Regions from separate parts of the Chryseobacterium sp. MEBOG06 genome, predicted to be linked through region 3. Evidence: riboswitches for the same ligand, from Rfam matches in the RefSeq annotation. Region 3 holds a riboswitch; each other region holds the start of a gene.
The links. A riboswitch is a leader RNA that binds a small molecule or an ion and turns the genes downstream of it on or off. The one in region 3 is predicted to bind cobalamin.
Positions count from the first base shown of each region.

Region 1: another riboswitch for cobalamin. It lies ahead of LF887_RS06530 (T9SS type A sorting domain-containing protein); the one in region 3 lies ahead of LF887_RS18020 (TonB-dependent receptor plug domain-containing protein).
Region 2: another riboswitch for cobalamin. It lies ahead of prpB (methylisocitrate lyase); the one in region 3 lies ahead of LF887_RS18020 (TonB-dependent receptor plug domain-containing protein).

Region 1 is NZ_CP084580.1:1,397,232-1,401,538, reverse strand. It holds gene LF887_RS06535 (T9SS type A sorting domain-containing protein) at 57-1,160, shown strand; cobalamin riboswitch at 1,464-1,654, shown strand; gene LF887_RS06530 (T9SS type A sorting domain-containing protein) at 1,757-3,037, shown strand; gene LF887_RS06525 (T9SS type A sorting domain-containing protein) at 3,045-4,169, shown strand; gene clpP (ATP-dependent Clp endopeptidase proteolytic subunit ClpP) at 4,278-4,307, opposite strand, start outside.
Region 2 is NZ_CP084580.1:2,006,083-2,010,389, reverse strand. It holds gene prpC (2-methylcitrate synthase) at 103-1,257, opposite strand; gene prpB (methylisocitrate lyase) at 1,259-2,155, opposite strand; cobalamin riboswitch at 2,610-2,803, opposite strand; gene LF887_RS09220 (hypothetical protein) at 3,289-3,459, opposite strand; gene LF887_RS09215 (carbohydrate kinase family protein) at 3,708-4,307, opposite strand, start outside.
Region 3 is NZ_CP084580.1:3,936,932-3,941,238, forward strand. It holds gene LF887_RS18015 (YncE family protein) at 1-215, opposite strand, end outside; gene LF887_RS18020 (TonB-dependent receptor plug domain-containing protein) at 235-2,061, opposite strand; cobalamin riboswitch at 2,093-2,271, opposite strand; gene pafA (alkaline phosphatase PafA) at 2,516-4,162, opposite strand; gene LF887_RS18030 (hypothetical protein) at 4,267-4,307, shown strand, end outside.

The DNA of each region.
Region 1 (4,307 bases), 2.5 Mb from region 3:
AATTATTTTTCCGTTGAAGGTAAGTTTCGGGAATAAAACTTTAATTTAATTATATCATGAGAAAAATCTATTTTTTTTTCTTACTGCTTATCATGCAGTCCATGTCGGCCCAATTTACAGAAAATGACATTAAATTCTGGATAGGAACCGGTTCCAAAAAAGCTTATTTCATTGCTGATTTTAATGATAACAATACTCCTACGTCTTATGCATGGGGATATCGTTTTGATTCTAATGACTTAACAATGGAAGACCTTATCAATGCTATTGCTAATGCAGAGCCTAAGATAGAGGTTGAAATTCCTTCCGGGTTTCTTTACAGTTTAAACTACAATCATCATACACCAAGTCTTGATGATTATTGGTCTACCTGGTCAGGATTAACCTCAGAAAATTTATCATTCAATAACGGAGTAAATAATGACCTTTTGATTGACGGAAAATGGTATGGAATCTCCTATGGTTTTGATCCGCCTTCCAAGCCTTCCGCTCCTGTCCCTGCCTACAGTTCAAAGTGGTACAGTTCTTCTCAGATTACCAACTGGATAGGAACCGGAAGTAATAAAAGTCTGGTAGTAATTGACTTTGGGACAGATAGCACAAACGGAAATGCTGACTCTTTTGTATTCGGAATTCAATATAACGGAACAATAACTGCGGAACAGGCTTTACAGTTAATTCAGTCACAGACTTCTTATTTCAGTTTTACATCTACCAGTAATCAGGTTTCCAGTCTTTCACTGAATAACTTCACCGGAAACCCTTCCGCACCAAACAGCTGGAAATTATATAAAGGAAATGACCTTTCAAGCTGGCAGGCAAAAACCAATTTATCTCAAATTCAGCTGAATAACAATGACTGGCTAGGTTTAAGTTTCGGACAAAGAAGACCAATTACTCCGGCAGAATCATTTTCTACATTGGGTGTTTCCAGCGTCAATAAGAAAAAATTCGGTATCTATCCTAATCCGGCAAGTGACTTCATTCAAATTGATAGTCCTGAGAATGTGAAGGAAGTGAATATCTATTCTGCTACAGGGCAGAAAGTATTAACTTCCCAAGCAACAAAGATTAATATCCGGTTTTTGAATTCAGGAGTTTATTTTGTTGAGGTAAAAACTTCTGCCAATTCAACCATTCATAAGATAGTAAAGAAATAGGAAAAAAATATTTTCCCGGCCACGACTGGTAACTTTTTTTAAATGCAGTGGTGTCAAAACACGAGACTTTCTCAATTTTTGAGAAGGTCTTTTTTCGTCACGGGATTCCATTTTAACGACCGAAATTGTAAAATGAATTCAATATAAACTATAAAGCTCCTAATTTTAATTCTGAAAAACCAACAATAAAGATAGATTACTTATCAATTTGATAAAATATCTTTTTGAATAATTTATTAAATTCCATAAAAGACTTGAAATCAGGTACAATTCACAAAAAAACATCTATTAATTTATATGATATATTTGCAGCGTTTTTAAGGTTGAACATTGTTCATTAATAGGGAATCAGGTGAGAATAAATATTCGAATCCTGAGCTGTTCCCGCAACTGTAAACTAATCTACTTATAGCCTTTAATACCACTGGATAAAAATCCGGGAAGGCGGCTATAAGATGTAAGCCAGGAGACCTGCCTTAAATTAATTTCAACTTTCGGGAATAAAAGTTTGTGAAAGAAAAATCTAAACAGATTTTTTCATGAATGTTTTGTCCTGTGGTGAGGTTTCGGGAATAAAACTTTAATTTAATTATATCATGAAGAAAATCTATTTTCTTATTCTTGCGTTTGTACTCTCTTTTGCAAATGCGCAAACTGAAGGGGTCCTGGTACTCAACGAAGGCGGTGCCGGAAGCAATAATGCTGAAATATCGCTGATCTCCAATCAATCGGTTGTGACCAACAACTATTTTAAAATCAATAACAATAATGCAACACTGGGCGATACCGCACAAGACATTAAAATTTTTGGTGACAAAATTTTTGTGGTTTTAAACATTTCCAACCAAATAAAGGTCATCAACAAATCTGACTTTTCTTTGATTACCACGATTTCAAACAACCTGGACAATCCAAGATACATTGCTTTTAGCGGAGACAAATTCTATGTAACCAACTGGGGAGGAACAGGTTCTGTCAATAATTATGTAGCGGTTTACAATCTCAACACGTATGCTCATGAAGCAAATATTGCTGTAGGGTCGGGACCTGAAAAAATTTACAGTAAAGACGATAAGCTTTATGTTTTATTAAAGGGAGGTTTTGGAATCAATCAGTATATGGATGTTATCAATACTTCTACCAATTCGGTTATCTCAGAAGTAAATGTAGGAGATTTTCCACACAGTATTTTTGAAAAAAACAACCTTCTTTACATCATGAGTTCCGGAAATCCTTATACTCCTAATTCTTTTGGAACTTTTACGGTTTACAATACAACAAGCCAAAGTATCGTTTCCAGCACAGCACTTCCTGCAGGGACAAAACCAGCTTATATGGATACAGACGGTACGAATATTTATTATATGAAAGATGCGTCAATTTATAAAACATCTATTGCCGCTCCTTCTTTTTCAACAAATGCAATTGCAAGTGCACCTATTCCTATAAATAGTTATGGTACGGCCTATGGGTTTAATATTGTTAATAATAAAATTTATGTTGCTGACCCTAAGGGATATGTTGCACCGGGAAAAATTTACACTTATGATTTGCAGGGAACCTTAGAAAATACTTTTACAGTGAGTCTGCTTCCTAATCAAATCATTGCTTATAATAGTGCATCACCATCTCTTTCTACAGCTGAAAATACAAAAGCTTCTAAATTGTCATTATATCCGAATCCTGCAAGTGACAAATTCTTTGTACAAGGTTTAAATACCGGAAATATTCAGATTTATGATACTGCCGGAAGAATGATCATCAACACGCAGTATACTCAAAACGGTATTGATGTAAGTACTCTATCTAAAGGCAATTATATTGTAAAAATCACAGATAAGAATAATAATTTCACTGAAAAACTAATCATTAAATAATTCTTCAATGCAAAAATTATTAAGTCTTTTATGTACACTTATTGTGGGACTGTGCCTTGCGCAGTTTACTGCAAATGATGTAAAATTTTTCGTGGGAACAGGTTCTCAAACTGCCTATTTTGTAGCAGATTTCAAAGATGGAACTGATGACCGATCTTACGTCTGGGGAGTAAGATTTAATCCGGGGCAGAATATAACCGGGCCTCAAATGCTTCAGATGATCAAAAGTGCAGAACCTGCTTTTGATTATATTTTAACGTTTAATAACGGATTTCTTGATAAGGTTAGTTTTAATGACCATTCTCAACAATCTACACCGGACTGGTGGAGTTTATGGCGTGGTAATGATACGAACAGCTGGTCTTCAGTAGGATGGATGAACAATGGAACGATATTAAACGGCCAGTGGTACGGTGCATCTTATGGATTCAGCAATCCTACAGCACAAGCACCTGCTACGCCAACTCCTGCATACAGTTCTTTATGGTACAATTCCTCTCAAATTACCAACTGGATTGGCACCGGATCTAATAAAAGCTTAGTTGTTATAGATTTCGGAACTGATAATTCTAATGGAAATGCTAATTCATTTGTCTTTGGAATTCAATACAATGGAACGATTACTGCTGAACAGGCTTTGCAGTTGATTCAGTCACAAGCTTCTTATTTTACCTTTACCTCAACCAACAACCAAATTTCCAGTCTTTCACTGAATAATCTCACTGGAAACACTTCCGGATCAAACAGCTGGAAATTGTATAAGGGAAATGATATCTCAAGCTGGCAGACACAGTCCGAACTTTCACAAATTCAATTAACCAATAACAAATGGCTTGGATTAAGTTTCGGACAAAGAAGACCTTTTACTCCTACTGAAGCATCTAATGCAACACTGGGTGTTTCTACTGTCAATAAGAAAATTTTAAGCATTTACCCTAATCCGGCAAGTGACTTCATTCAGATTGACAGTCCTGAAAATGTGAAGGAAGTAAATATCTATTCTGCATCGGGGCAGAAAGTAATGACAGCGCAGGCTACTAAGATTAATATTCAGTCTTTAAGTTCAGGGGTTTATTTTGTTGAGATTAAAACCTTAAACAATTCAGTACTCCATAAAATGGTTAAGAAATAGAAAAAAGAATATTTTTTCAACCCTAAATACACGATTTTTTTATTCATGTATCATGGTAAAACAAAAACGCACCCGGTTGGGTGCGTTTTTCATTTGATTTAAAATCAATTATTTTTTTTCTGTAGATCTCTGTAAAAC
Region 2 (4,307 bases), 1.9 Mb from region 3:
AAGTGGGGAGTTAAAAACTGATCACCAACTGCTTACAGAGTTTAGTCTGGGCATTATTAATAATTAATTTTCCATTTTTCACTTTCAATTTTCAACTTTGAACTATTTCCTCTCGTTGATAGATATAAATTCTTTGTTTTCAGGGCCTGTATAATTGGCACTCGGTCGGATGATCTTCCCATCCTGTCTTTGCTCTATGATGTGGGCACTCCATCCTGTTACTCTTGAAATAACAAATAGAGGAGTGAACATCAGAGTAGGAACTCCCATTAAGTGATAAGAAACGGCGGAAAACCAGTCAAGATTCGGGAACATCTTCTTTTCTTCCCACATGACGGTTTCCAGTCTTTCTGCGATATTATACAGCAGCATATCTCCGGCTTCTTCAGAAAGCTGCTTAGCTACCTTTTTGATCACCACGTTTCTTGGGTCTGAGATGGTATATACCGGATGCCCGAATCCAATGATGACTTCTTTATTGGCGATACGCTTACGGATATCTGCTTCTGCTTCATCCGGGGAATTGTAACGGCTTTGAATTTCAAATGCTACTTCGTTGGCTCCTCCATGCTTTGGCCCTCGCAAAGCACCAATAGCCCCTGTTATACAAGAATAAAAATCGGAAGCTGTTCCCGCAATGACACGTGCAGTAAAAGTGGACGCATTAAACTCGTGCTCAGCATAAAGATTTAGAGATATTTCCATTGCCTTTACCCAGGAATCAGGAGCTTTTTTGCCATGCAACAGGTGTAAGAAATGCCCACCAATAGTGTCATCATCTGTTTCAACATTGATTTCTTTACCATTATGAGTATAGTGATACCAATATAATAGCCCTGAGCTAAATGATGCCAGAAGTTTGTCCGCAATATCTCTTGCTCCTGCCATATTATGATCATCTTTTTCCGGCTGAATACTTCCGACTGCAGATACCATTGAGCGCATGACATCCATTGGGTGTGCTGCTGCGGGAATACTCTTTAAAATATTTCTTACAGAATGAGGCAATCCTCTTAGAGACTTTAATTTTGCTTTATAGTTTTTCAACTGGGAGGCGGTAGGCAGCTGGCCGTATATCAGAAGATAAGCAACTTCCTCAAACTCTGTTTTTTCTGCCAGATCCAGAATATCATATCCTCTGTAATGAAGATCGTTTCCGCTCTTTCCTACACTACAAAGCGCTGTATTCCCTGCTGTGACACCCGAAAGAGCGACGCTCTTTTTAGGTTTAAATGTTGGTTCGGTGCTCGTTGACATATCAATTATTTTGTTTAAAAAGGTTATCTAATTTTTGTTCGTAATTATAATATCCGATGCTTTTATAGAGCTCTTCCCTTGTTTGCATCGTATCCAGTACATTGGCTTGTGTGCCTTCTTTACGGAGATGTTCGTATACATTCTGAGCTGCTTTGTTAGCCGCACGGAACGCAGAAAGTGGATAAAGAATCAACCCTACCCCTGCATTTTTCAATTCTTCTACAGTATACATTTCAATCATTCCGAATTCTGTTATATTGGCTAATACTGGGATTCCTGTGGCATCAACAAATTTTTGATAAAAGGTTAGGTCCGGAACGGCTTCTGCAAAAATAAAATCTGCTCCGGCCTCTTTGTAAGCTACTGCTCTTTCCAGTGTCTTTTCAAGACCTTCATTAGCGAAAGCATCTGTTCTGGCGCCAATTACAAAATTATCATCACTACGGGCATCCGCAGCAGCCTTCAGTCTGTCTACCATTTCTTCTTTGCTTACCACTTCCTTTCCAGGGCGGTGTCCGCAGCGCTTTGCACCTACCTGATCTTCAATATGTAATGCGGCTGCTCCGGCCTTGATCAATGATTTCACCGTTCTTGCCACATTAAATGCAGAAGGACCAAATCCAGTGTCTACATCTACCATTAACGGGAGGTCGCAAACATTGGTAATACGCTGAACGTCTATTAAAACATCTTCCAGCGTCGTAATTCCCAGATCCGGAATTCCTAAAGAACCTGCCGCCACACCTCCACCGGAAAGATAAATAGCATTGAAGCCAGCCTGCTGTGCGAGTAACGCATGATTGGCATTAATAGTTCCAACAATCTGAAGAGGACTTTCTTTTTCCATGGCCTCCCGAAATTTCATACCGGGAGACTTCAAACTTTCACTTTTAGTCATTATAATATTTATTGTTTAGTTGAAATTTGTTCGTAGAAGACAATAGACAAACATTGCAGTAAGCAGCTCTATCCAATGATGGGCGATAAAAAGTAATGAACGGAAGAGAAGCAAAGTAATGCTCTCCGTTTTCCGAAATTCGGAATTTTGAATAATTAAGTTCCTGCAAACCTGTTTGTTTCCAAGTCTGCTGCTCCTGCATAAATAATCGAGATCGGATAGATACACTTTTTAACTTTTTATGTTGATTAATAAAAAGTTCCTGATAAACTTCACAATACCTTTGGGAAAGAAAACTATGGAAAAGGAAAATACGGTGAACGATAGCATAATGAAAAAGCATACTGCTCCATTACCTATTTGTATCACAAAATAACATGACCTGACAAAGATTTTTGACCAAAATGTTATCCATATCGTATCATACCTGACTATAAGCTTCAGACCGCGAAAGCATCGTCAATTCGAAATAGGCAGGTCTCCTGACTTGTAACAGTTTTTATCGTCCTTCCCATATCCCGGGTATACAGTGGACCTTTATTTTGATAAAAACCTTATCCGTTACTTACAGTTGCGCGACAGTTCGTGATTTGCACACGATTCCCTTTTAATACACAGCTAAGTGTAACCATTTTCGGTTGATAAAGAAGGTGTTAAGAACTCCTTGGTGGTAAATATAAGTATTTTATGAAAATGACCAAGAGATTTTATGCAAACAATAATTATTCCAAGCTAATCAACTGTAAATGTATCATTTAAAAAAACACAATTAACAGTTCAGACATTACAATTTAGGCAATAACATTAATTTTTCGTTACTAAATTCATAAGATATGACGGTAAAATATTAAACCAACCTAAATAAAAACCTTATTTTACCTTTGCTTGACATTCACAAATAACAGATGTTTTCAAGGAAATTTTTGCCCTTTTTTACAAAAGTATTTTCTGAAATTTTCGCATAGGTAAAATCCGTATTGAGTGTCTGAAATTTTTACTGAAAACTTTACTGAAATTGTATTTTCAGAGACTTTATCGTAAGACATTTTACTTTAAAATAAGTTTCGGCCCATTGCTTTTAGCAATGGGCCAAAACTTATTTTTTACCGCTTTCAACAAGCGGAAATATTATTTTATTTTAAATCTCTAGATTTTAGCTCTTCCTGTAATTCCCAGTCGACTTTTTTTGAATTTATGACAAAAGGAATAAAAACAACAGGTAAAAATGTAAAGAATCCAAAGCCATTTTTCACTGTACTGTAAATAGAAATACCAGCCATAAACCCTACTATCACTGCATTCATTATTTTGTTTGAACTGGCTTTTTTCGCTCTTTCTATCAGTTCCTGATTGTTTAACTCATTCAGTTTATTTTCTATTGGTTATTTAGATTTAAAGGTTACGAAATTTATACTAAATTGTTGAGCTAAAACATCCAACAGTATAAATAACCAAGATACAAAAAATATTTTTCCAATAAAATAAGAACAGCTAAAGGATCAGTATTCCTTTAGCTGTTCCGGTTGTAATGTTTGAGTTCATGTTTTGAACCTTAGCTGAGAGCAGTAACGGGATAACGGTTTTTAAATCTTTTAAAATCTTTTAAAGTATATTCCGGGCAGGCGCCTTCCTGTGAAGTAATAAAGGCCCCCAGTGAAACCGCCTGAGTCATAATCTCATGAGCAGAAGCTTCATTCCCGATCCTTTTGGATAAAAATCCTGCCAAAAATGAATCTCCGCTTCCCACCGTATCTTTAACCTCAACCGGGATTGTAGGATAGAGATAAAAACGATCATCTATAGCATACAATGCTCCTTTACTTCCTTTAGAAATAATAATTTCCCGAATCCCGAATTTGTCCTGCAGATATCTGATACTGTCTTCTTCGGTTTTATATTCTTTATCTAGAAAGTCCAGAACCATCCTCAGTTCTGCTTTATTGAATTTTGCCAAATGAGTTTTATGCAGCAGTTCGTTAATAATTCTGATATCGTAATAAGGTGCTCTCAGATTGATATCGAAAACATTATAACTTCCTGTTTCAAGCAGTTCAAATAATGTATTTTTTGTTTTTTCATTTCGGGCAGCCAATGTTCCAAAGACCAAAGCATCTGCTGTTCTGGCAGACTTAAGATTTTCAGGTGTCGTTCC
Region 3 (4,307 bases):
TTATAAGCATAGATATTATCTTGTTTCAGGCTTAAATCTCTTGTAAGGAACATTACATTAGCTCCATAGGAAGTATAATTTCCTTCATTAGAAATAAAATACCCATCCTGATACGTGATTGGCGAAATTTCAAAACTTTCATTGTCACTGCTACAAGAAATGTTAAACAATAGTACAAATGCAAATAGCACTGTTAAAATTCTGGTTATTCTCATAATATATTAATTTTAATTTTTAAAAATTTATTGCTGCATAAACGCTGTAATTTCTTTTAGGCAAAGGATAAAAAGAAACTGTTTTATAATAGGTATTTGTTACATTATTCACTTTAACTCCTAAAGTATATCTTTTGGAAACCGTCGCAGAAATGCCGGCGTTTAAAATAAAATAAGAATCAATTGCGGCTTTTCTATCTTCATCACCTGTTATATAAGTACCCCCATTCAATAGTCCCTGTGCAAAGAATTTAAGGAAGCTATACTCATAATCTACATTTGCCGTTCCTCTATGTATAGGAACGTAAGGCATCTGTTTATGGGTTTCCTTATCAATTGATCTCGTGTAATAATACCCGGCATTCAGCCCAATCTTATGATTCCCCAATTGTTTATTAAAAGACAATTGAGATTCCAATCCGTATGATTCGGATTTATTAACGTTGAAAGCCTGCCAATACCCAAGAGCTGTAGGCAGCCATACAATAAGATCGGTCACTCCCATATAATAAGGGGAAACGGTAAGTTTAAAATTCTTCACTTTAAACTCGTGGTTCATATCTACCTGAACAGAGGTTTCCGGTCTCAGATCCTTATTCCCTCCCGGCTCATAATAGATATCATTAAATGACGGATATCTGAAATTCTTGGATAAATTAAGCCCTACATTATACCATTTTGAAGTATTCCATTTTCCTGAGAAAGAATACAAAGCCGGAGAATTGATATCTTCTACAAAATCCTTTTTAAACCCACCTTCAAAACGCAGGTCCTTTGTTACGAAATATCTTAGCAATGCGGAAACAGAACCTACATTCCTGCTTACATCTACTATTCCACTTTTATAACCTTCTCCTTTATTGACCTGAAATTCTCCAATAAGATTGATATTCCACTTTGAATTCAGAAAATAATTGAAATCATTTTTCAAAATATAGTTTTTCCCTGTGCCACCGCTTGATTTAGGCAGATCCAAAGCTCCAAAATACTGAAAATTTTCTTCTGTATAAGCAGCTTTGAAAGAGTTGCTGAATTTTGTTTTATTCCAGTCCCATGCGATAAGGCTTCTTACACTCTGGGTTTTATATTTCGTTTTCGTTGCGGTTTCTTCATAGATAGGATAATGCTGTGAAGAGTCAAAAAACTGGCTTTGCCACGAAACTTTATGCTCATCAGTTATTTTGTAGGAAGCTCCTGCATTAAATGTAGTATTGTAATAATTTCCGTTCCTGTTGATATAATTAAGGTCGCTTACCTTATAATCATTTTCACTTACAGAGTAATTTCCTGAAGCTTTAAAGCTGAACCTGTCATTGCTGTAAGATCCTTTAACAAAGTTATTAAACGTATTGAAAGAGGCAACCTCTGAAAATAGTCCCCCATGAAATCCCTTATTAAAATCAAGAGTATTGTTCATGTGAATACTTCCTCCGATGGCTCCACTTCCGTATACCACACTTCCGCCACCAGCTTTTATTCCGATCTGATCATATCCGAACAGAGGCATATTGGTGATATCTCCTTGTCCCAGAAAGTTGGAATTGATATTAATTCCGTTCCATACAAAGGCGGTCTGCTGTGCAGTAGTTCCTCTGAAAGAAGGTGAAGAAACAGCCCCACGTCCATTTTCTTTAATATAAACCTGAGATTGAAACCTGAGCAGTTCTGAAAGGTTAGTAGAATTTTTCTCTGTATCTTCGGCTGTAATGGTTTTCACCGGATGAAAGAGTTTTACCCTGTTCATCTGGTTGTCGAAGATGTAAATAGTATCAATGGCTTTCTCTTGTCCGAAAAGAAAACAGCCATAAGATGAAAAAAGCAGTGCTAAAGATCTTTTTATATCCATATTATTTTACTTTTCCTCCGAAAGCAATATGTTTTTTGGTTATAACTCTGGCAGGTCTCCTGACTTTCGCATTCTGCACCTTCCCGTTGTATACAGTGGCTGCTTGCAGAAACTTTTAGTTGCGATTTACAGTTGCGGGGACAGTCCGGGGCTTTCACCCGATTCCCTTTTCATTCCAATATACTGGAAACCAAAATTTTTGCAAAGATAACTTTTTATATCTATTAGCCAAAAAACCAATCTGCAAACCACGGCTTCTTTTCCCATAGATTCTTCTTTAAAATAAACAAAAGTAAAATGACTGTTCTCAATATCAAAAACAGCCATTCGAAAGATCATCTCTACTAATGATTTGATGAACAACACTCCTAAAGCGTAAATTAACCTTTATAAGTAAAATAAAAAACTGCCTTCAAATGAAGGCAGTTCTATATGATCGAATCATTTTGTTCAATTATTTACCAATAACCTCTGTGATTGGATTTCCAACATTTCCGCTTGGAAACTGAATTTTAAGTAATGAAGAAACAGTAGGAGCAATATCGGTCATATAATAGGCCTTATTACTTTCTCCCTGCTTAACTCCCCATCCCATAAAGATTAATGGAATATGTGAATCATAAGAATTCCATACACTGTGTGTAGTTCCTGTTTTAGAGTATGGAGGAAGCATAGAGTCATGAGAAATCAATTGAATATCACCACTTCTCTGTCTGTTGATTCCGTTGATAATTCTTTGTTTGATAGGTTCCGGAATACTTGCTTCCTGAACTTTATCTACAGAAACGGCATATAAAACAGTAGGGTCTTTTTCAAGCTCCTTAACGGCGAAGTTTCTTACGTCATCTAATTCAAGCTTACTGTCAGCCAATACTTTTCTGTCGAAATAGATCTGATAATTATCGATGGCATTGATTAATTTATCAGCTCCGAATTTCTCTTTCAGTTTTTGGTTAAGATCTTTCTGAGCTCCTTCTCCAAAGAAACCTGTCGGGATCTTATGTTCTTTCAGGAATCCTACAGAGTGTGCTCCACCATGGTCAGCAGAAAGGAAAACAGTATACTCTCCTTTTCCAACTTTTGAATCCAGATAATTAAAGAATTCTGCCAGATCCTGATCTAATCTGATATAAACATCTTCCACTTCAATAGAGTTAGGCCCGAATTTGTGTCCGGCATAATCTGTAGAAGCAAGGTTAATTGCCAAGAAGTCTGTAATATTGTCACCACCCAGTTTTTCACCCTCTACAGAAGCTTCTGCCAGCTTCAGTGTCAGCGTATTTCCGAAAGGAGTATAGCGGATATTATCTTTTTTATCCTGATAATCTTTAGCCAGATTGCTGTAAGGGAATGTAGGGGTCTTTGCACTTCCCAGTAATCCTTCCCATGGAGAATTGTCAGGCGCACTTTCTGTATACTGATTGATCGGGAGTAAGGTATTCCAGCCATTTGCTACCAGTTTTTCCGGTAGGTTCTGTGTATTGAATGATTTTACCCATTGAGGAAGATCATTCATATACCATGTACTTGTAATAAAATTCCCTGTACTGTCATCAAACCAGAAAGCTCCGTTTGGCGTATGTCCTGCCGGAAGTATAGAGGCACGGTCTTTCAGAGAAACACCAATTACCTTTCCCTGGAAGTTGGTTGCCAGTCTCAGCTCATCCGTTACTGTGGTAGACCAAAGGTTTTTGGGAGAGTGGCTGCCAATTTTTGTATTGGTGGTTCCTACAGGCTGAACGCTTTCATCTGCCGTACAGTATACACCTTTACCTGTTTCTTTATCTGTCCAGTCATTTCCTGCAATACCATGAATTGCCGGTACAGAACCTGTATAGATACAGGTATGCCCCAAAGCTGTAATAGTAGGAACATATGGAATATGTACATTATTTAAAGAATATCCTGTATTCAACAGTCTTTTGAAACCGTCATTTCCGAATTTGCCATAAAAACGGTATAAATAATCCCAACGCATCTGATCTACGACCAGACCCACCACTAATTTCGGTCTTTCCAGCTGGGTATTTTTATTCTTCTGTGCATTGATTGTAACTACGGACAAAAAAGTAACTGCCGCAATTGAAATTTTCCTAAGCATCCAAGTAAATTTTTATTGAAGACAAATTTAAGGGTTTTGAAAGTCTTGGAGTGTGAAATTTTATTTAATTTTGATATTTATCCAATTCATCAACTCAACCAACCATGATTTTAGGAGTATACTGGTATTTTAAGTTTCCTGAAGA